Regions from separate parts of the Pseudoalteromonas sp. NZS71 genome, predicted to be linked through region 3. Evidence: predicted binding sites of a transcription regulator. Region 3 holds the regulator's gene; each other region holds the start of a gene.
The links. The regulator sigma-54, encoded in region 3, starts transcription at its own class of promoters, with help from an activator protein. The targets are predictions, from matches to a motif close to GTTGGCACGNNNNTNGNNT.

Region 1: a site for sigma-54 is predicted at 2,533-2,551, ahead of I6E85_RS01865 (flagellar basal body rod protein FlgF). Genes of this name have one in related genera too.
Region 2: a site for sigma-54 is predicted at 3,070-3,088, ahead of I6E85_RS03765 (BON domain-containing protein). Genes of this name have one in related genera too.
Region 4: a site for sigma-54 is predicted at 1,678-1,696, ahead of I6E85_RS15685 (BON domain-containing protein). Genes of this name have one in related genera too.

Annotation. Positions count from the first base shown of each region.
Region 1 is NZ_JADYWS010000002.1:166,816-171,360, forward strand. Features, by position in the region: gene flgC (flagellar basal body rod protein FlgC) at 1-307, shown strand, start outside; gene I6E85_RS01855 (flagellar hook assembly protein FlgD) at 321-1,001, shown strand; gene flgE (flagellar hook protein FlgE) at 1,061-2,431, shown strand; gene I6E85_RS01865 (flagellar basal body rod protein FlgF) at 2,588-3,331, shown strand; gene flgG (flagellar basal-body rod protein FlgG) at 3,353-4,141, shown strand; gene flgH (flagellar basal body L-ring protein FlgH) at 4,158-4,545, shown strand, end outside.
Region 2 is NZ_JADYWS010000004.1:95,575-100,119, reverse strand. Features, by position in the region: gene I6E85_RS03790 (CreA family protein) at 1-168, opposite strand, end outside; gene I6E85_RS03785 (5-carboxymethyl-2-hydroxymuconate Delta-isomerase) at 376-705, shown strand; tRNA gene I6E85_RS03780 (tRNA-Ile) at 1,027-1,103, opposite strand; gene I6E85_RS03775 (hypothetical protein) at 1,351-1,857, opposite strand; gene I6E85_RS03770 (YqaE/Pmp3 family membrane protein) at 2,237-2,395, opposite strand; gene I6E85_RS03765 (BON domain-containing protein) at 2,468-3,034, opposite strand; gene I6E85_RS03760 (LiaF domain-containing protein) at 3,363-4,025, shown strand; gene I6E85_RS03755 (VOC family protein) at 4,070-4,486, opposite strand.
Region 3 is NZ_JADYWS010000008.1:143,958-148,502, forward strand. Features, by position in the region: gene kdsC (3-deoxy-manno-octulosonate-8-phosphatase KdsC) at 1-440, shown strand, start outside; gene lptC (LPS export ABC transporter periplasmic protein LptC) at 437-991, shown strand; gene lptA (lipopolysaccharide transport periplasmic protein LptA) at 981-1,526, shown strand; gene lptB (LPS export ABC transporter ATP-binding protein) at 1,523-2,248, shown strand; gene I6E85_RS07410 (RNA polymerase factor sigma-54) at 2,318-3,817, shown strand; gene hpf (ribosome hibernation promoting factor) at 3,844-4,131, shown strand; gene ptsN (PTS IIA-like nitrogen regulatory protein PtsN) at 4,136-4,545, shown strand, end outside.
Region 4 is NZ_JADYWS010000025.1:10,819-15,363, reverse strand. Features, by position in the region: gene I6E85_RS15695 (mechanosensitive ion channel family protein) at 1-268, shown strand, start outside; gene I6E85_RS15690 (hypothetical protein) at 507-1,190, shown strand; gene I6E85_RS15685 (BON domain-containing protein) at 1,284-1,604, opposite strand; gene srmB (ATP-dependent RNA helicase SrmB) at 1,877-3,103, opposite strand; gene I6E85_RS15675 (tRNA1(Val) (adenine(37)-N6)-methyltransferase) at 3,179-3,877, shown strand; gene I6E85_RS15670 (alpha-amylase family protein) at 4,034-4,545, shown strand, end outside.

The sequences.
Region 1 (4,545 bases), on a different contig from region 3:
CCGAGCGCGCCAACCTGTATTTGCGGCTGAGCTAACAAAAGCTTCAGCATCAGCAAGTAACCAGCAGGGCTCCGCAGTTGGTGTTAAAGTTTTGGGCATTGTTGAAAGCGATGCTCCATTACAAATTGAATATAACCCAAACCATCCAAGTGCGGATGAAAATGGCTATATCTATAAACCCAACGTTAATGTTGTAGAGGAGATGGCAAATATGATTTCTGCCTCTCGTTCTTACCAAACAAACGTGCAAGTTGCTGATGCAGCAAAGCAAATGCTAAGTAAAACACTGTTGCTAGGGCAGCGGTAACCGAGGGTAGGTTATGAGTAACGATATTAGTACATCTTCATCCTATTTAGACTCTATACGCTGGCAAGAGCAACAAGTTGCTACCAGTGATACTGAGAGTGATGCGTTAACACAAGAAGACTTTTTCTCTTTGTTAACTCAGCAATTATCGTTTCAAGATCCCAGTAACCCTGCGGATAACGATCAAATGATTGCTCAAATGACGAGCTTTACAATGGCGCAAGGGATCAGCGATTTAAATTCAAATTTTGATAGCTTAGCGTCATCTATGACATCAAATTCAGCATTGCAAGCATCAACACTTGTTGGCAAGCAAGCTTTACTTGAGTCAAACACCCTGGATTTAAATGAAACGGGTGATGCCAGAGGCTCGGCAGTGGCAGAAGAAGCCGTTGATAACTTAAAAATTAAAGTGACAGATGCATCAGGTCAGCTAGTAAGAACTATTGATATGGGTTCTCAATCAGCAGGTGCAGTTCGCTTTGCGTGGGATGGCAAAAATGAAGCCGGTGAGCGCTTACCTGAAGGTGAATATTCAGTAACCGCTGAAGGAAGCACTGACGGTGAATTTTCAAGCTTGCCCATTGCTACATTTAAAAACATTGAAAGCGTTAATATTAATGGCTCAAGTGGCATAATTATTAACACTAAAGAAGGTGCGGTTAGGCTGACAGATGTAGCAGAAATCGCGTAATAAATTTTAGTATTTTTCGCCTGCTAGCAGGCCACAGACTAACAGGTTAGAGGTGAATTATGAGCTTCAATATTGCATTAACCGGCCTTGCTGCCGCGCAAAAAGATTTAGACGTAACGGCAAATAATATTGCAAACGTTAATACCACAGGTTTTAAAGAGTCACGCGCTGAGTTTGCCGATGTTTACGCTTCATCAGTATTTAGCTCTGGTAAGACTAAAAATGGTGACGGTGTGCAAACAACCATGGTTGCGCAGCAGTTTCACCAAGGCTCACTGCAATTTACAAATAACTCACTTGATTTAGCAATCACTGGTGAAGGTTATTTTGCGATGACCGACGATTTATCTTCGCAAGATTTAACATATACACGTGCGGGTGCATTTAAGCTTAACCAAGATAACTTTATGGTTGACGCAAAAGGTAACTTTTTACAAGCATTCCCAGTTGATTCATCTACAGGTGATACAACGTCGGTAAGTTTGAGCACAACTGATCCAATTCAAATCCCTGATTCGTCTGGTTCTCCTCGCGCAACAGAAAATGTATTTTTGTCGTTTAACTTAGATGCAACGGCGGATCCATCAGGTCTAGATTTTGACCCTACGTCTAGTGGTACTTATAACTCATCTACGTCAACAACAGTATATGATTCACTAGGTGAACCTCATATTTTACAATACTTTTTTGCTAAAGAAGATGATGCCGCAGCAGGTGGTACAGATAACAGTTGGGAAGTATACGCAACCCTCGATGGCAAAGTAGTTGATGGCACAACTGGTGGAGAACAAACAACGACACCTTATACACCACTGACTACCCTAGGTTTTAACTCAAGTGGTTTGCCATCAACAACAGGTGGTGTGGCAAATACAAATACAACTACTTTTGATGAAATACTACTGCCAGCGGGTTCTGGTGCTGGTTTATCAACATTACTAGACAATGGTGCAACTTTCCCAGGTACTGGTATTGAGCTTAACTGGCGCGATGAAAATAACACGGCAGGACGTATCCCAACTCAGTATTCAAGCGGTTTTGAAGTAAAAGCACTCGATCAAGATGGCTCAACAGTTGGTCGTTTAGCCGGAATTGATATTGGCACAGACGGTAAAATTGTTGCTTCTTACAGTAATGGCGACTCAACATTTTTAGGCCAAGTGGCTATGGTACGTTTTCCAAACTCACAAGGGTTATCACAAGTGGGTGATACAAGTTGGAAGCAAAGTATTGATTCAGGTGAACCTGTAGCGGGTGAAGCTGGTTCGGGTACGTTTGGTGGAATTAACTCATCAGCACTTGAGCAATCAAATACTAACCTTACTAATGAGCTTGTAGACTTAATTACTGCACAGCGTAATTACCAAGCAAACTCACGTGCGCTTGAAGTTAACTCAACTATTCAGCAAAGTATTTTGCAGATTCGATAAGCTAAACCCTATTAAATATATTAGGCTGCATTTTGCAGCCTTTTTTATAAGTCCTCTTTGCAAGCCCTTCTAAATACCTCTCAATGTTGCGTCAAATTTAATCTGGCATCTATTTTGCATTTGTAAGTTCAGAGATTTTTTATGTGAGTCGATACTATGGACAAAATGGTCTACATTGCGGCCTCTGGCGCTAAGCAAAGCCTACAAGGGCTTGCTTTAAAAGCCAATAATTTGGCAAATGCAAATACAACGGGTTTTAAAGCTGACTTTGCGCAGGCGCGTTCTATGCAAGCGTTTGGCGAAGGTTTGCCTACACGAGTATTTTCAATGCAAGAGCGTCCGGGTTCTAACATGGTATCGGGTGGCATTGTTCAAACCGGGCGAGACTTAGATATCGCGATGAGCGATAACGCATGGCTTGCTGTGCAAGATGCCTCCGGTAATGAAGCTTACACAAAAGTGGGTACGTTAAACGTTACTGCTCAAGGCATGCTCGTAACCAGCCATGGTCGTCAAGTTATTGGCGAAGGGGGACCTGTTATTTTACCCGTCCCAGTCGAAAAAATAGGGTTTAGCCAAGATGGCGCTATTCAAGTTCGACCACAAGGCGCTCCCGCTAACTTTTTAGAAGAAATAGACACGCTTAGAGTGGTAGAAGCAAATAGCTCACAGCTCGAAAAAGGTAACGATGGTTTATTTAGACCAAAAGCAAATGTAACAGTAGATACCTCTGCCAATGTAAAAGTTTTAAGTGGTTCGCTTGAAATGTCGAATGTGAATCCGGTTCACGAAATGGTCGACATGATAAGCCACCAGCGCCAATTTGAATTACAAGTGAAATTAATGAAAACAGCTGAAGAAATTGACGAGCGTCAAGATCAGTTATTACGCATAGTTTAACTTTAAAGTGAGGACACGATTATGAATCCAGCATTGTGGATCAGTAAAACGGGGCTAGACGCTCAACAAACCGATATATCGGTTATCTCAAATAATTTAGCGAATGCCAGTACCGTAGGTTACAAAAAAAGCCGCGCTATATTTGAAGATTTACTTTATCAAAATATTAATCAACCAGGTGGTCGTTCATCGCAAGATACCGAAATGCCGTCGGGCTTAATGTTAGGTGCGGGTGCTAAAGTTGTAGCTAACCAAAAAGAGTTTACGCAAGGCAACATGTTGACCACCGAAAACTCACTAGATTGGATGATTTCTGGCGAAGGTTTTTTTGAAGTACTGCAACCAGATGGCAATATTGCTTACTCGCGCAATGGTCAGTTTACTACCGATGGCGATGGACGAATTGTGACATCGGGCGCAGGTTACGTTATTCAGCCAGAAATGAATGTACCAGATGACGCGCAATCAATTACGGTTTCGCAAGACGGCGAAGTATCTGTACGTGTTGCAGGCCAAGCCGATAACGTTGTAATTGGTCAGCTAACTATTAGTGACTTTATTAATCCATCGGGTCTTGAGCCAATTGGTCAAAACCTTTATACCGAAACGGCTGTAAGTGGTGCGCCTGTACAAGGTAATCCTGGTGTTGAAGGGTTAGGTAGTATTATTCAAGGCTCACTCGAAACATCTAACGTAAATGTGACTGAAGAGCTGGTAAATCTAATAGAAACTCAGCGTATTTACGAAATGAACTCAAAAGTAATTTCGGCCGTTGACGAAATGATGAGTTATATCAATCAACAGCTTTAATAGAATAGGGGGAATTATGCGTAATATTATTTTATTTGCAGCGGGCACATTATTTTTAAGTGGCTGTATGTCTACGCAAAATAGTGAGGTAGTGCAGGACGACCCTTACTACGCACCTATGTACCCCGAGCCTATTTTAGAGCCGCTGGTAGCCACAGGTTCACTGTTTAATACTCATACATCAAACGACTTATATTCTGATAAAAAAGCGCTACGTACTGGCGATATAATTACGGTTAAATTGCAAGAGTCTACTCAAGCAACAAAAGCCGCTAAAACAGAAACAGACAAAGAAACTGACGCAAGCTTAGATCCCGTTATTGGCTTAGGTGGTCTACCTGTAAATATAGGTGGCGATAGCATTCAGTTTGGTATTGGCAGCGATTCGTCGTTTACAGGCGATT
Region 2 (4,545 bases), on a different contig from region 3:
ATGACAAGTAACGCCTTCAAGGATTGGATCTTGCTGCGAATTAACTACAACATCTTTAGTTGTAAATAACCCAAGACTTACCGACGCAACATCATCAGAGCAAGCACTTAATGTAACAACAGCACCTGCAAGTAAAACTAAACGTTTAAATTTTTGTGGTAATTTCATACTTATCCTTAATTAATATATAAGTAACTTAGCACCTACGTTACTAAGCGAAGGTTCACCTGTATGTTTTTATACTAACATCAAAAATAAATACGACTAAATTAGTTTAAAGTAAAGATTTTAGATAGCTCAGGGTTTAGCGAACCCTGTTGTATTTGATACAATTAACTCTCGCTCATGCAGTAACTCATAATAGGAAACGCCTAAATGCCGCACATTATTATTGAACACTCAGAAGACCTCCCTGTATTACCACAAGTTCTCGTAGAAAAAATTCACAATACCGCCTTTGAAAGCGATTTATTTGAGTTAGAAACCATAAAAACGCGCGCTATTGCTTATCAGCAATATCAACTTGGCGCAGGAAAATCAGGGTTTATACATATCGCGGTACATATATTGGCTGGGCGCTCAATTGAGCAAAAACAAATGTTAAGCGAACTGCTACTTTCATGCTTAAAAACATACTGCAGAGCATCAGACAGCCTAAGCGTAAATATTTACGATATTGAGCATGAGATATACCGTAAAAATTAGTTAACTCTTGTAGTTTTGAGCAATAGAAGTAAACACTAGCAAGTAAAAAGCCCCAATAGGGGCTTTTTTTGTATTCTGAAATCAGATGCAGCTCATTATTATTTACAAGACAGAGCATGAATAGCGTCCGATCTAACGCTGGAATTTAATAGTGCATTCGCACTCTTTCAAATTTAAGAAAGCTTAGCTTAATCTATGGATTAACTTTATTTAAATTATATTTATTATTAGGGGTAAATAAAGAATAATAAATTACACGATATTAAATTCATGTAGCATTAAATAATTTGAGTAGGTATTTTTTTGGAAAGTTTGTAAAAGTGGTGGCCCCTCCCAGACTCGAACTGGGGACCTAACGATTATGAGTCGTGTGCTCTAACCAACTGAGCTAAGGGGCCAACTTTTATATAACTGCTAGGCAGTTAATTTTTGAAGCGTTCAGTCACAGAGCGACTAAAGCGGGTTGCAGTATAAAAACTTTTTAGGTGCTTGTCACTACCAAACACCTTTATTTTAACAATCAGTAAGCTAACTGCTTAAATAGTAATCTTTTAGGTGGGTATAAGCATAAAATGTAAGATATTTCCCATGATATTTTCTGCATTAAATTATAAAAACCTTCCCCCCACATGTAGTCTTTTATATTTAACGCTCTACTTTTTTAAGTAAAGCTAACATATATGTGTAGGCATACAAGGCTGTAAAAAATATGCTTGGGGCTACTGTAAGTGCCAAATTAGGTGTCTGATTAATTACATTCACCATAATCACTAAGCTCGATTGAACAGTAATCGGAATAATAGGCGCAAAAAGTACACCTGCTATTTTTTTGTTACCTAAATACGAGGCGCTAGAGTTAATTGCATTATTGAAGCTTTGTCGTATTGCTACGTTTTGTGGTGTTTTAGAATGAAACATACAAATAATTGGAGTTACAAACGCAAGCGTTACATAACTAGACTTATACTTGTTGACGACCTTTTCTAAAATAAAAGTAAAAAACAGCGTTACAAATCCACTATACAAACCTTGTACTAATGCAGCTTGAAACGTGACAGATTTAGCAATATCTGCCGAACTATTTGCCCAGTAGGCCCAACTAAAATAAAAAACGAATGACACAACGCCTGACAGTATAAGTCGAATATTCAATTAGCTACCTCAATATGCGTAAAAACTTGGTTTAATGATAACACTAGAAGTGATGGTAATATTGCCACTTAATAATAGAGTAATTAATCGCGTATTGTAGATATATAAACAAACTAATGTTAAAGACTTCCTAAATGGCATCAATACAGAATCAGAACACTGCTGTTAGTTAGAAAGCTTAATTGAAGTAAACGATAGGTGTGGCTGAGGGAATGTTGGGAGTGAGTTACAAGAAATAAATCACTTAGTTTGAGTCAATTAAAAATTAGATTTTGATAAAAAATATTTACTTTAAAAACTGATATTGTGAGCCGATCAGTACTGAAGTTTTTATTTAGCTAAACCTCAGTAGTCGGCTTACACAATATATAATCTGTCATTATTTTTTCGCAATAATGTAGATTGCATGTATTAACCCTGGGAAATAACCTAGCAGTGTTAATAAAATATTTAACCAAAAATGCATACCTAAGCCAACTTGCAAAAACACACCTAATGGCGGTAATAAAACCGAAAGTATTATACGAATAATATCCATGACTAAACTCCATTTAAATTAAGCATTAAAAAGACGTAAAGCCCAGTGTTAGTGGGCCTTAACTATACTGTATTATTCAGCAACAATAGCTAGTTTATCAACTACGTCACGAACATCTTCAGCATTTTTAGCAATTTTAACTGCTAGTTGTTTTTCAGCTTCAGACTCTACTGAACCGTTCAGAGTTACAATACCATTGTCGGTATCAACATCGATGTCTGTACCACCAACTTCTGAATCAAACAGGAAGCGAGTTGTGATTACAGTGGTGATTTTAGCGTCCGTTAAGTCGTTATCATCATCGTCCATCATGTCTTTGCTTCTATCTTTTGTGTCCATGCTTTTAACAACGGTAAGGCTGTTTTCAACATCAGATACGCCATCTAGGCTAAGTACAAGTTCTTCTGCTAGCTCTTTATCAAGCTCGCTATTAACTTTACCTGTAAGTACTACCTTGCCATTTTTTACATCAGTGTTAATGTCAAAGTTGTTTAGATTAGTGTTCATAAGTAGAACTGTTTCTGCCTTACCATCAATCCAAGCATCTTTACTTTCGTTTTCCCAGCTGTTTGCTTGGGCACCCATAGCCGTAGTACCAAGAACTAAAGCCGCGATAATAGATTTGTTAAATGTTTTCATAATCTTTCTCCTTTTGATTAAAGACACTTTAACTAATGCGAGCTTTAGGCCAACTTTATTTATATATATATTTCAATAACTTGATGTAACTTTGGGATAAGGCACTATCTATAGCTGTGTAACTATTTACAGGCTACTCGGTAAAACTTTCTCAAATAGTGAAAATAACTAGATAATTGCATTTTTGGTTAATCTATCGTTAATATAACAAAACATAAAACATCATTTAAAATTAAATCATTGATAATTAAGGTTATTATATTTGGTGCGTGCTTTGCATATAAACATCAAGAGCTGTATTAATAGTAAATATAATAAGGAATGCCCCATGTCTGTAAAAGTCGAAGACCGCCCAATAGAGCAAGTACGCGAACAAGTAATTGATCAATTAATTTATAATTACAGTCATGGGGTTATTTCTGTTGATGCATTTGAGAGACGCTTAGATAACGCGATGGATGCACCTAATAACGAAGCTCTTTTAGCCTTAGTAGAAGATTTAACACTTAATACTGATCAGCAATATAAAGCAGAAAAACAATCGCAATTTACACCACATTATAGTGCACAACAAAACAGTGATGATGATTTTACATTACGCAGCATTTTAGGCTCTAACGAGCGAAGCGGTCAGTGGGTCGTGCCAAAGAATATATATTTGAGTAACTTTATGGGATCGGTGGTGCTAGATTTTACCGATGCCATTTTTGCGCATCAAAATGTAACTATTCACGTTAACTGTATTTTTGGTAGCGATGAGATTTACGTACCAGAGCATGTAAATGTAGTGTCTAAAATGTTTTGTATTTTAAGTAGTCTTGAAAATAAATCTGTGTCGCTTAACAAACGCCAAGGTCCTACTATTCATATTGAAGGAAAGGCAGTTATGGGATCGGTTGAAGTAAAAATAAAGCGCACAATTAAAGAAAAATTTATGAGCTTTGCAAATGAGCTAAAAACCCAGTTTGGCACGGGTAATAATAGCCGCTAACTATAATTGAGTAGCAGCACTTTAGCGTGCTGCTTGGTATTTTATTATAAATCGTTATTTCGCTCGCTTGGTATGTCACTTAAATACTCTACAAATTCCACCTCAAACCCGGCGGGATCAATAAAGTAGACATTCTTTCTGAAAGGATTCTCGCTACCTTGCTTGCTTAGAGTAAAACCCACTTTATTTAAGCGCATTACTACTGCGCTTAAATTATTAGTTACATAAGCAAAGTGTGCAAAACCAATTTGATGGCCCGATAAGTTTCTGTTTTCACCCTCACCATGATCGCTTATCGCAATGTAATGCGTGTCATCTCCAAAGTGTACCCAGCGTCTTGGTTTTCCATGCCAATCGCCTCTGCCCTCACTTCTAATCGACCAATGTGGAAATACAGCGCGATAAAATTTAAGCATGCTACCTATATCACTCGCGACTAAGTTTACGTGCTCTAAATGCATAATGTTGTCCTATCAATTAAGTTAGGAGCACGATAAAACCTCAAGCTAACTTTAGGTAA
Region 3 (4,545 bases):
ATCTTGGTAATCAAGGTGAAGAGCTAAAAGCATTTAATACAAAAGATGGTTTTGGCATTAAAGCGCTTATAAACAGTGGCTTTGAAGTGGCTGTAATTACTGGTCGTCATTCACAAATAGTGCAACAACGTATGAGCAGCTTAACCGTACAGCATATTTATCAAGGCCAAGAAAATAAGCTCATTGCCTATCAAGAATTAAAAGACAAACTCAACCTTAGCGATGAACAAATTGCTTATATCGGTGATGATGGCCCTGACATGCCCGTTATGGAATTAGTCGGCTTTGCTGTTGCAGTAAATGATGCCCATCCACTTATTAAACGTTTATCACACTATGTAACGCAAATGCCTGGCGGCTTTGGTGCAGTAAGAGAGCTCACCGACTTACTTATGCTTGAAAATGGTAAAGCGTTGACTACACAAGGCACTAGTTCATGAATGCAGCGCGCATAATATTAAGCGTTTTATTCATTAGCTGTATGGTTTGGCTTTGGTACCCTTATTTTACACAACCAAATATTTTGCCTCAGACTGAGCCTGAAGTTATTGCCAAGCCTGATTACATAGCCATTGAACTCAAACAAACAGCCTATGACGAACAAGGTACAATCAGCCACAAAGTAACTGCGGCTAAAATGGAACTATATCAGCAATTAGGTTTCACGTTTTTTGAAAAACCCATTTTTACTTTATATAACGAAAAGCAAACGTGGCAAATAAATGCAGACGAAGCAACATTATACGAAGACAAACAATTAATTTTAGAAGGTAATGTGGTTGCCAAAAACTTAACCGATAACGCCATGATAGACAAAATCAATGCTGATAATATTCAGGTAGATATAAAGCTATTAACAATGCGCTCGGAGCAACCCGTTATCATCACTGGACCCAATTTAAAAATCACCGGCAAAGGCCTAGAAGCCGACTTAAAAACCGAAGTGATAAAACTAATTAACCATACGCGAACCATATATTATGACCAATAAAATATTAAAATCACTTATTATTCCTACACTTATACTAGCATTTAATAGCAGTGCTGCAGAGCCAAATACACAGCCTGCTGCAAATCAAATATCAATAAGCGCCGATAAGCAAGAAGGTCAATTAAAAGCTAATGTCGGGATTTTTGAGAAAAACGTTGAAATTATTCACGGTAACCGCCGTATTACAGCCGACCGTCTCGAAGTACATAAACGCGATGAACTTGGTGATAATAAGCAATTATTAATTGCCACTGGTAGCCCTGCCCACTTTGAAGAGAAGCAATCAGACGGCACGACTATGAGCGCCAGTGCTGACGAAGTACGTTACGATGTATCTAAGCGTTTTTTAACGCTTGTTGGTAATGCACAGGTATCGCAAGCAGGACAAAAAATAAATGCTAAAAGCATTACCTACGACATTGAGCAACAGCTAATCAGTGCCGAAAAAGATGAAAACTCAACTGACCGCGTTCATACAATTTTAGTACCCATTGAAACTAAAAAAAGTAAAAAAAGCGACAAAGGTCAACCATGAGCACATTAAAAGCAGAACTATTAGCAAAGAGCTATAAAGGCCGTGAAGTTGTAAAAAACGTTGGCCTTGAAGTAAAAGCGGGCAGTATTGTTGGCTTACTTGGCCCTAACGGCGCAGGCAAAACAACCACGTTTTATATGATTGTAGGCCTTGTGCCTAGCGATAAAGGTAAAATATCGATAGATGATAACGATATTACTCTTTTACCTATGCATAGTCGTGCTAGATTAGGCATAGGCTACTTACCGCAAGAGTCTTCAATTTTCAGAAAGCTAACTGTTTATCAAAACTTAATGGCTATTTTAGAAACGCGCAAAGAGCTAAATAAACAAACTCGAGAAGATACACTCGATAAATTATTAGATGAATTTAGCATACAACACATTCGCGATAGCCAAGGTATGGCATTATCAGGTGGCGAACGTCGTCGTGTCGAAATAGCACGTGCGCTGGCAGCAGATCCTAAATTTATATTACTGGATGAACCGTTCGCTGGTGTTGATCCAATTTCAGTATTAGATATAAAGAAAATAATAGAACATCTTAAAAATCGTGGGATTGGAGTATTAATTACCGACCATAACGTAAGAGAAACCCTTGATGTTTGTGAAAAAGCCTACATTGTTTCTCATGGGGAGCTGATTGCATCAGGTACTCCAGAACACGTATTAAATGATAAAACAGTACGCGATGTTTACTTAGGCGAGCAATTTAGGCTGTAACATTTACGCCATGTCTTTAAGCATCTGCTAGTATTAATTATAACAACATAAAAGGATTGTTAGAGATACATGAGGCAATCACTACAGCTGCGCATGGGCCAGCAACTTACAATGACTCCACAGCTGCAACAAGCTATTCGTTTGTTGCAACTCAGTACATTGGATCTCCAGCAAGAAATACAAGAAGCTCTCGACAGCAACCCGCTATTAGAGGTTGAAGAACAAGACTACTCAGAAGATGCTGCTGGCAAAAACGAGCAAAAAGCTGATACCGATGACATAACTGTTAGCGCATCTGCCGATGATGCTCCAAGCGAATACGAACAAGATAGTGGTGAAGCACTTGCGAAAGACACGCTAAGTGACGACATGGCTATGGATGTTAGCTGGGATGAGTACATGAGTGCCGCTCCTGCAGCATCATCGGGTCCAATGCCTGAAGATGAATCAATTTATCAAGGTGCCTCTACAGAGACGCTCCATGAGTATTTAATGTGGCAGTTACAATTAACGCCATTTAGCCCTACAGACGAAGCTATTGCTATTGCCATCGTAGAAGCAGTTGATGATTCAGGTATTTTAACACTAAGCTGCGAAGAGATTTTAGAAAGCTTTAATCAAGAAAACGAAGATGATAACGAAGTCGAACTTGATGAAATTGAAGCTGTATTAAAACGCATCCAACTGTTTGATCCTGTTGGTATTGCTGCACGTAGTTTACAAGAGTGTTTGTGTATTCAGCTTAATCAGTTTGATAAAGAAACACCTTACATTAATGAAACAAAAATGATTTTAACCGAGCATATTGATTTATTAGCTGCTCGTGACTATCGTACATTAATGAAGAAAACCAAGCTCAAAGAAGAAGAGCTTAAAGAAGTAATGACATTAATCCATACTCTTAGTCCTAAGCCAGCAGATACTATTGTAAGAGAAGAATCTGAGTATGTTATTCCAGACGTGTCAGTTAAAAAAATTAAAGGCCGCTGGGTTGTTGAGTTAAACCCAGATAGCATGCCTAAAATTCGTGTTAATAGCCAATACGCTGCAATGTCTCGCACTGTGAAATCGAGTGGTGACAGCCAGTTTATTCGCTCGCATTTACAAGAAGCTAAATGGTTTATTAAAAGCTTAGAAAGTAGAAACGACACACTTTTAAAAGTAACTAATTGTATTGTTAAGCAACAACAAGGCTTTTTTGAACACGGCCCTGAAGCAATGAAACCAATGGTTTTAAATGATGTTGCTGAAATGGTAGAAATGCACGAATCAACAATTTCGCGCGTAACAACTCAAAAGTATATGCATACACCCCGTGGTATATTTGAGCTTAAATACTTTTTCTCAAGCCATGTAAGCACCGAAAACGGTGGTGAATGTTCATCTACAGCAATTCGTGCACTTATCCGCAAATTAATCGCTGCAGAAAACTCAGCAAAACCATTGAGTGATAGCAAAATAGCGGATATATTGGCTGAGCAAGGAATTAAAGTAGCAAGACGTACAATCGCAAAATACCGCGAATCTCTGGCTATTCCACCGTCAAATCAACGTAAAAGCTTGATCTAAGACGCAAAAAAAAGAGGGTAATGCTTATGCAACTAAACTTAACTGGTCGTCACGTAGAATTAACCGATTCACTAAGAGACTATATTAATACCAAATTTGCGAAGCTAGAAAGACACTCTGATCATATTAATAATGTTCATGTCATTCTCGATGTAGAAAAATTAAATCAAAAAGCAGAAGCCACAATACATGTAAGTGGTGCTGAGCTATTTGCCTCTACGGAACATCAAGATATGTATGCCGCCATTGACTCGTTGATCGACAAGCTCGATCGACAAGTAATTAAACACAAAGAGAAGCTTGCTCGACACTAATATGATGAAATTAAGCTCACTTATATGCCAGGACTGCAGCAAAGCTGCGGTCCTTTTTAATAGCAAAAAAAGAATTTTAGAGTTCATTAGCGAACTTGCTCACGACAAACTTCCGTATTTACCGCAACAGGATATCCTTACTGCTTTAATGAGTAGAGAGAAACTGGGTAGTACAGGTATTGGCCGTGGCATTGCCATTCCTCATGGTCGAATGAGCGGTGCAGAAGAGCCTTTAGCTTTAGTACTCGTTAGCGAAACTCCAATAAATTTTGATGCAATAGATAATCGTCCTGTTGATATTTTTGTCGCACTCATCGTACCAGATGGCGATAACCAACAGCACTTAAAGACTCTCGCAACCATTGCTGATAAACTAAACAACAAAGATTTTTGTAAACAGTTACGCTGTGCAAA
Region 4 (4,545 bases), on a different contig from region 3:
CTTTGGTGACAGCAGCATCAACTTACTGGTGTGGTTTTGGATTAAATACCCAGGCGAGCCTGACTTTATGACGGTACGCCATAAAGGTATAGTTGCCGTTAAGCAAGCACTAGACGAGGCGGACATTAGCATTCCATTCCCAATTCGCACTTTAGATTTTGGTATTAAAGGGGGCGAAAAACTCGATGCCATGATTAGCGATAAAATAAGCCAGCAGTCATCAAATAAAGACAGTAGCGACGGTGCTGACTCTAGCCAAAGTGAGTGATTTAGTTAAAGCTCATTAGGTAAAAGGATTGGGAAATAGTTACTTACCAACAGCGCATTTTTACAGAGTAAAAATGCGCTTTTTAATTAGTTCAAGTCACTTTTCTTTATTCATTAATTATTTTCTCCAGCAGATTTTGTAACGTATTTTTTATAAGGTAAGTTTCCCTTTTATCTATTTATTATGCAATTATTGGTTATACAAGGTGTATTTTTTTAGATATTAGGGTTACAAACAAATGAAGTTAAAGATTAAATGGTTTACAAAAATAATTTTATTTTCAAGCCTAGTTATTAGCTTTATTTCAGTAGGTAACGAATATAATGCTAAATATGATGTGAGTTATAAATTAAATATAGATAACAATATCGCTGAAATACTTTTTCTCGATAAAAACAAAAACCTTACCTCTACATTAATCTTACCAAATAAAGCGGCATATATTGAAAAAGAGAAGTTACGAGAGTTTTGCAGCTCAGATGATGTTTTATGCCCTAGAAAAAGTTATGAAAGTAACGTTATCACTTGGTCACCTGATAATGAATATTTAGCTGTGTTTGTGGGTAATACAAAAGGGTTTTGGTTTATCCCCAGTAAAGAAATAACAAAAGCCGCATTCAATAAAAATAATGTAGTTAAAGTCGGCGTACATACTAAAAACGATAAAATAAATATTGCTCTATTTCATGGCGCGGCAGGATGGGTTGATAATCATCATTACGTTTTTTCAGCGGGTTTAAGTGGTGACAATTTTGTTTATAAGTTTAACCCAAAAACAAAGGAACTTAAGGGTTTTCCTTTTGAGCTAAATGAAGATTCTACGGTAAGCAGTTTTAAAGAAGTTTTTGTTGAAAGTTTTAATTCACAAAAAAGTAGTTTTAAATTAAGTGATGTTATTCAACAACTAGATAAATTGAAATAACTACAAAAAATAAACATAAAAAAGCGCAGCTTGTGTTGGAGTAACAAGCCGCGCTTATGAATTAGTTATACAAATAAGTTTATGTGGTGCGTATTAAATAACACTAATTTTATTACGAATGATTTTAACCCCATCCATATTTTCTAAAAACTTTTGAGCCAGTGCGCGCTGAAAACCAGTTTGTGCTTCACCGTATAAATCTACTACCCCATTTTTTACCTGCACACGAATATCACTTAACGCTAGGTTAGGATTAGTTCGTAGGGTGTTGGTGATAGCTTGTTGTAAGTTAGGTTGAGTGGCTACACTGCTTACTACGGCCATGTTGGTTGCTGCACTTACTTTTGTAGCGCAAGCTAATAAAAATAAACAACAAAATGATACTAAAGCGATAGTTAACTTGAAGCGGTTCATAACTTAATCCTTACATTACGGTGAATAGTGCAGCCACAATATGGAAATTCCATCGGCTAGGTTATCTTTGTAGTTACAATTTCGGTGCCAATATTAACGCTATGAAATATAAGGGAATTTTATTAAGTGGGAATTCAGGTGGGCAAAAATTACATTTAAATGAGTATGAGTTACATGCTTGGGTTACATATGTAACAGGTACATACAGCAGAGCCTGCAAGGCTTGCATTAAAAAGCCGACAAAAGTCGGCTTAGTATAAAAATGTTTTAGGTTACTTTTTCTTTTTAACCTTAGCCTTTTTCTTGGCTTTCATTTTTACTGGATCTTTACGCTTTTTAGCTGGTGGCTTAGCTTCTTTATGCTGTGGCTCAACACCTCTAATTACACGGCGTTTTAATTTTTGTTCAACGTAGCGCTCTACTTTATATAAAATACCAATATCGTGTGCTTCAACTAGCGATATTGCTATCCCTTTTTTACCAGCACGGCCAGTACGACCAATACGGTGTACATATACGTCGGCAGTACGCGGCATATCAAAGTTAATAACGTGGCTGATGTCAGATACATCAATACCACGTGCAGCTACGTCGGTAGCAACTAATATGCTTGTTTTGCCACTGTGGAAGTTTTCCATGGCTTTCATACGTTTGTCTTGTGGCATTTCGCCGCGTAACCACGCCGCTTTTACATCATTAGTTGTAAGTTCGCCAATCAATGTTTCTAAGCGTTCGCGAGTTTTAACAAACACAATCGCTTTAGTTACGTCAGGGTTTTTTAGCGTATTAACTAATAATTCAAGTTTGTGATGATAATCGTCGGCTAAATGTACCCATTGGTGAATTTTAGCTTTTTCTTTACGTGACGATTCGGCTTCTAATAGAGCTGGGTCGTTTAATGTTTTTTCAGCAAACCTTTCTACGCTGTCACCTTCAAGTGTTGCTGAGAATAAAAAACATTGGCGACGATTTTTAGCTTCGTCACAAATACGGCTCATTTCTTTTTTGAAACCCATATCTAACATGCGATCTGCTTCATCAATAATAAGCATTTCTACGTGTTCAGCATGAAAGTTTTCGGTTTCTAGGTATTCCATTAATCGACCTGGTGTGGCGATTAAAATATCGTTATTTTTTTCAAAAATTTCTTTATGCGTGCCGTAGTTAATACCGCCTGTTACTACACCAATTTTTAGGTGTGTGCGTTTAGCTAGCAGTTCACATTGTTCATGAATTTGATAAGCCAACTCACGAGTCGGGGTCATAACGAGTACGCGCGCAAAACCAGGGTCACGACGTGGGAAATCCAGTAAGTACTGAATAGCCGGAATTAAAAATGCCGCTGTTTTACCTGTACCAGTAGGCGCAGATGCTAAAATATCGCGCCCCTGTAGTGCTTCAGGAATAGCTTGTTGTTGAATGCTGGTTGGCGTCTCGTAGCCCATTTTATTAATGGCATCGAGTAGCTTGTTATCAAGATCAAATTCAGAAAATTGCATAGAGTGTCTAAAATAAGGGACAATTACCCTGATTATACGCGCTATGCTGCGCTTGGTGAATGAAAAGGTGAAAAAATGTCTGGTTTTGTATTTAAACAATTTAAAGTTGAACACGACCACTGTGCAATGAAAGTTTCTACCGATGGCATTTTGCTTGGCGCATGGGCTAATTTAAGCGGTGCAAAGTCGTTACTTGATATAGGCACCGGCACCGGCTTACTAGCACTAATGTGTAAGCAGCGCAGTAATGAGCTTGATATAACTGCGGTAGAAATTGACGAAAGCGCCTATACCCAAGCATTACAAAATGTAGCTAATAGCCCGTGGCCAACTATAAGTATTACGCACCAAACTATTCAAAGCTTTAGTAGTGAAGTTAAATTTGACGTGGTTATCTCTAATCCACCGTATTTTAATCACAGTTTAAAAGGCGATAATGTTGCGCGTAATACCGCACGCCATACCGACGGCCTAAGTTTTGAAGAGTTAATTAATGCGTTTAAACATTTAAGCCATAGTGGTTCTCGCTTTAGCTTAATACTCCCAAGCGTTGAAGGCGCATTATTTATTGAGCTTGCTACTCAAAATGGGCTTTATTTAAATACTCATTGCCAAGTAAAATCCACGCCCAACAAAGATATTAGCCGCAGTTTAATGACATTTAGCTACGTAAAAAGCGATATAGAATCATCAACCCTGTGTATTAGAAACTTAGATAATACCTACACTGCTGATTATATAGCCCTGTGCAAAGCATTTTATTTGAAAATGTAAATTGCCTAGTTATGTAGGTTATCTAGTAATAAAGGATAATTTACCTATTATGCATACGTATTCAATTTTTATTTAATCAATTACCAATCTAGTGTTAACCACTTGTAAATAAAATCGAGTAGTTGTTTTGCTCGCTCAACAATTGGATCACACACTATGAAACTCAATAAAATAATCACCACCGCAGGTTTAAGCCTAGGGTTGCTCTTACCTAGCATTGCGACTGCTACGCCCACCACATTTGTACATTTGTTTGAATGGAATTGGCAAGATGTAGCGCAAGAATGTGAGCAATACCTAGGACCAAAAGGCTACGCTGCAGTACAGGTCTCGCCACCTAATGAGCACATTACAGGAAGCCAATGGTGGACACGTTATCAGCCAGTAAGTTATGAACTGCAAAGTCGTGGCGGAAACCGTGCACAGTTTATCGATATGGTAAATCGCTGTAGTGCAGCTGGGGTTGATATTTACGTTGATACGCTTATTAACCATATGGCAGCAGGAAGTGGCACAGGCACGGCGGGAAATAGCTTTGGTAATAAAAGCTTTCCTATTTATAGCCCACAAGATTTTCATGAAAGTTGTACCATTAATAACTCTGATTATGGCAACGATCGCTACCGAGTACAAAACTGTGAACTAGTTGGACTTGCCGATTTAGATAC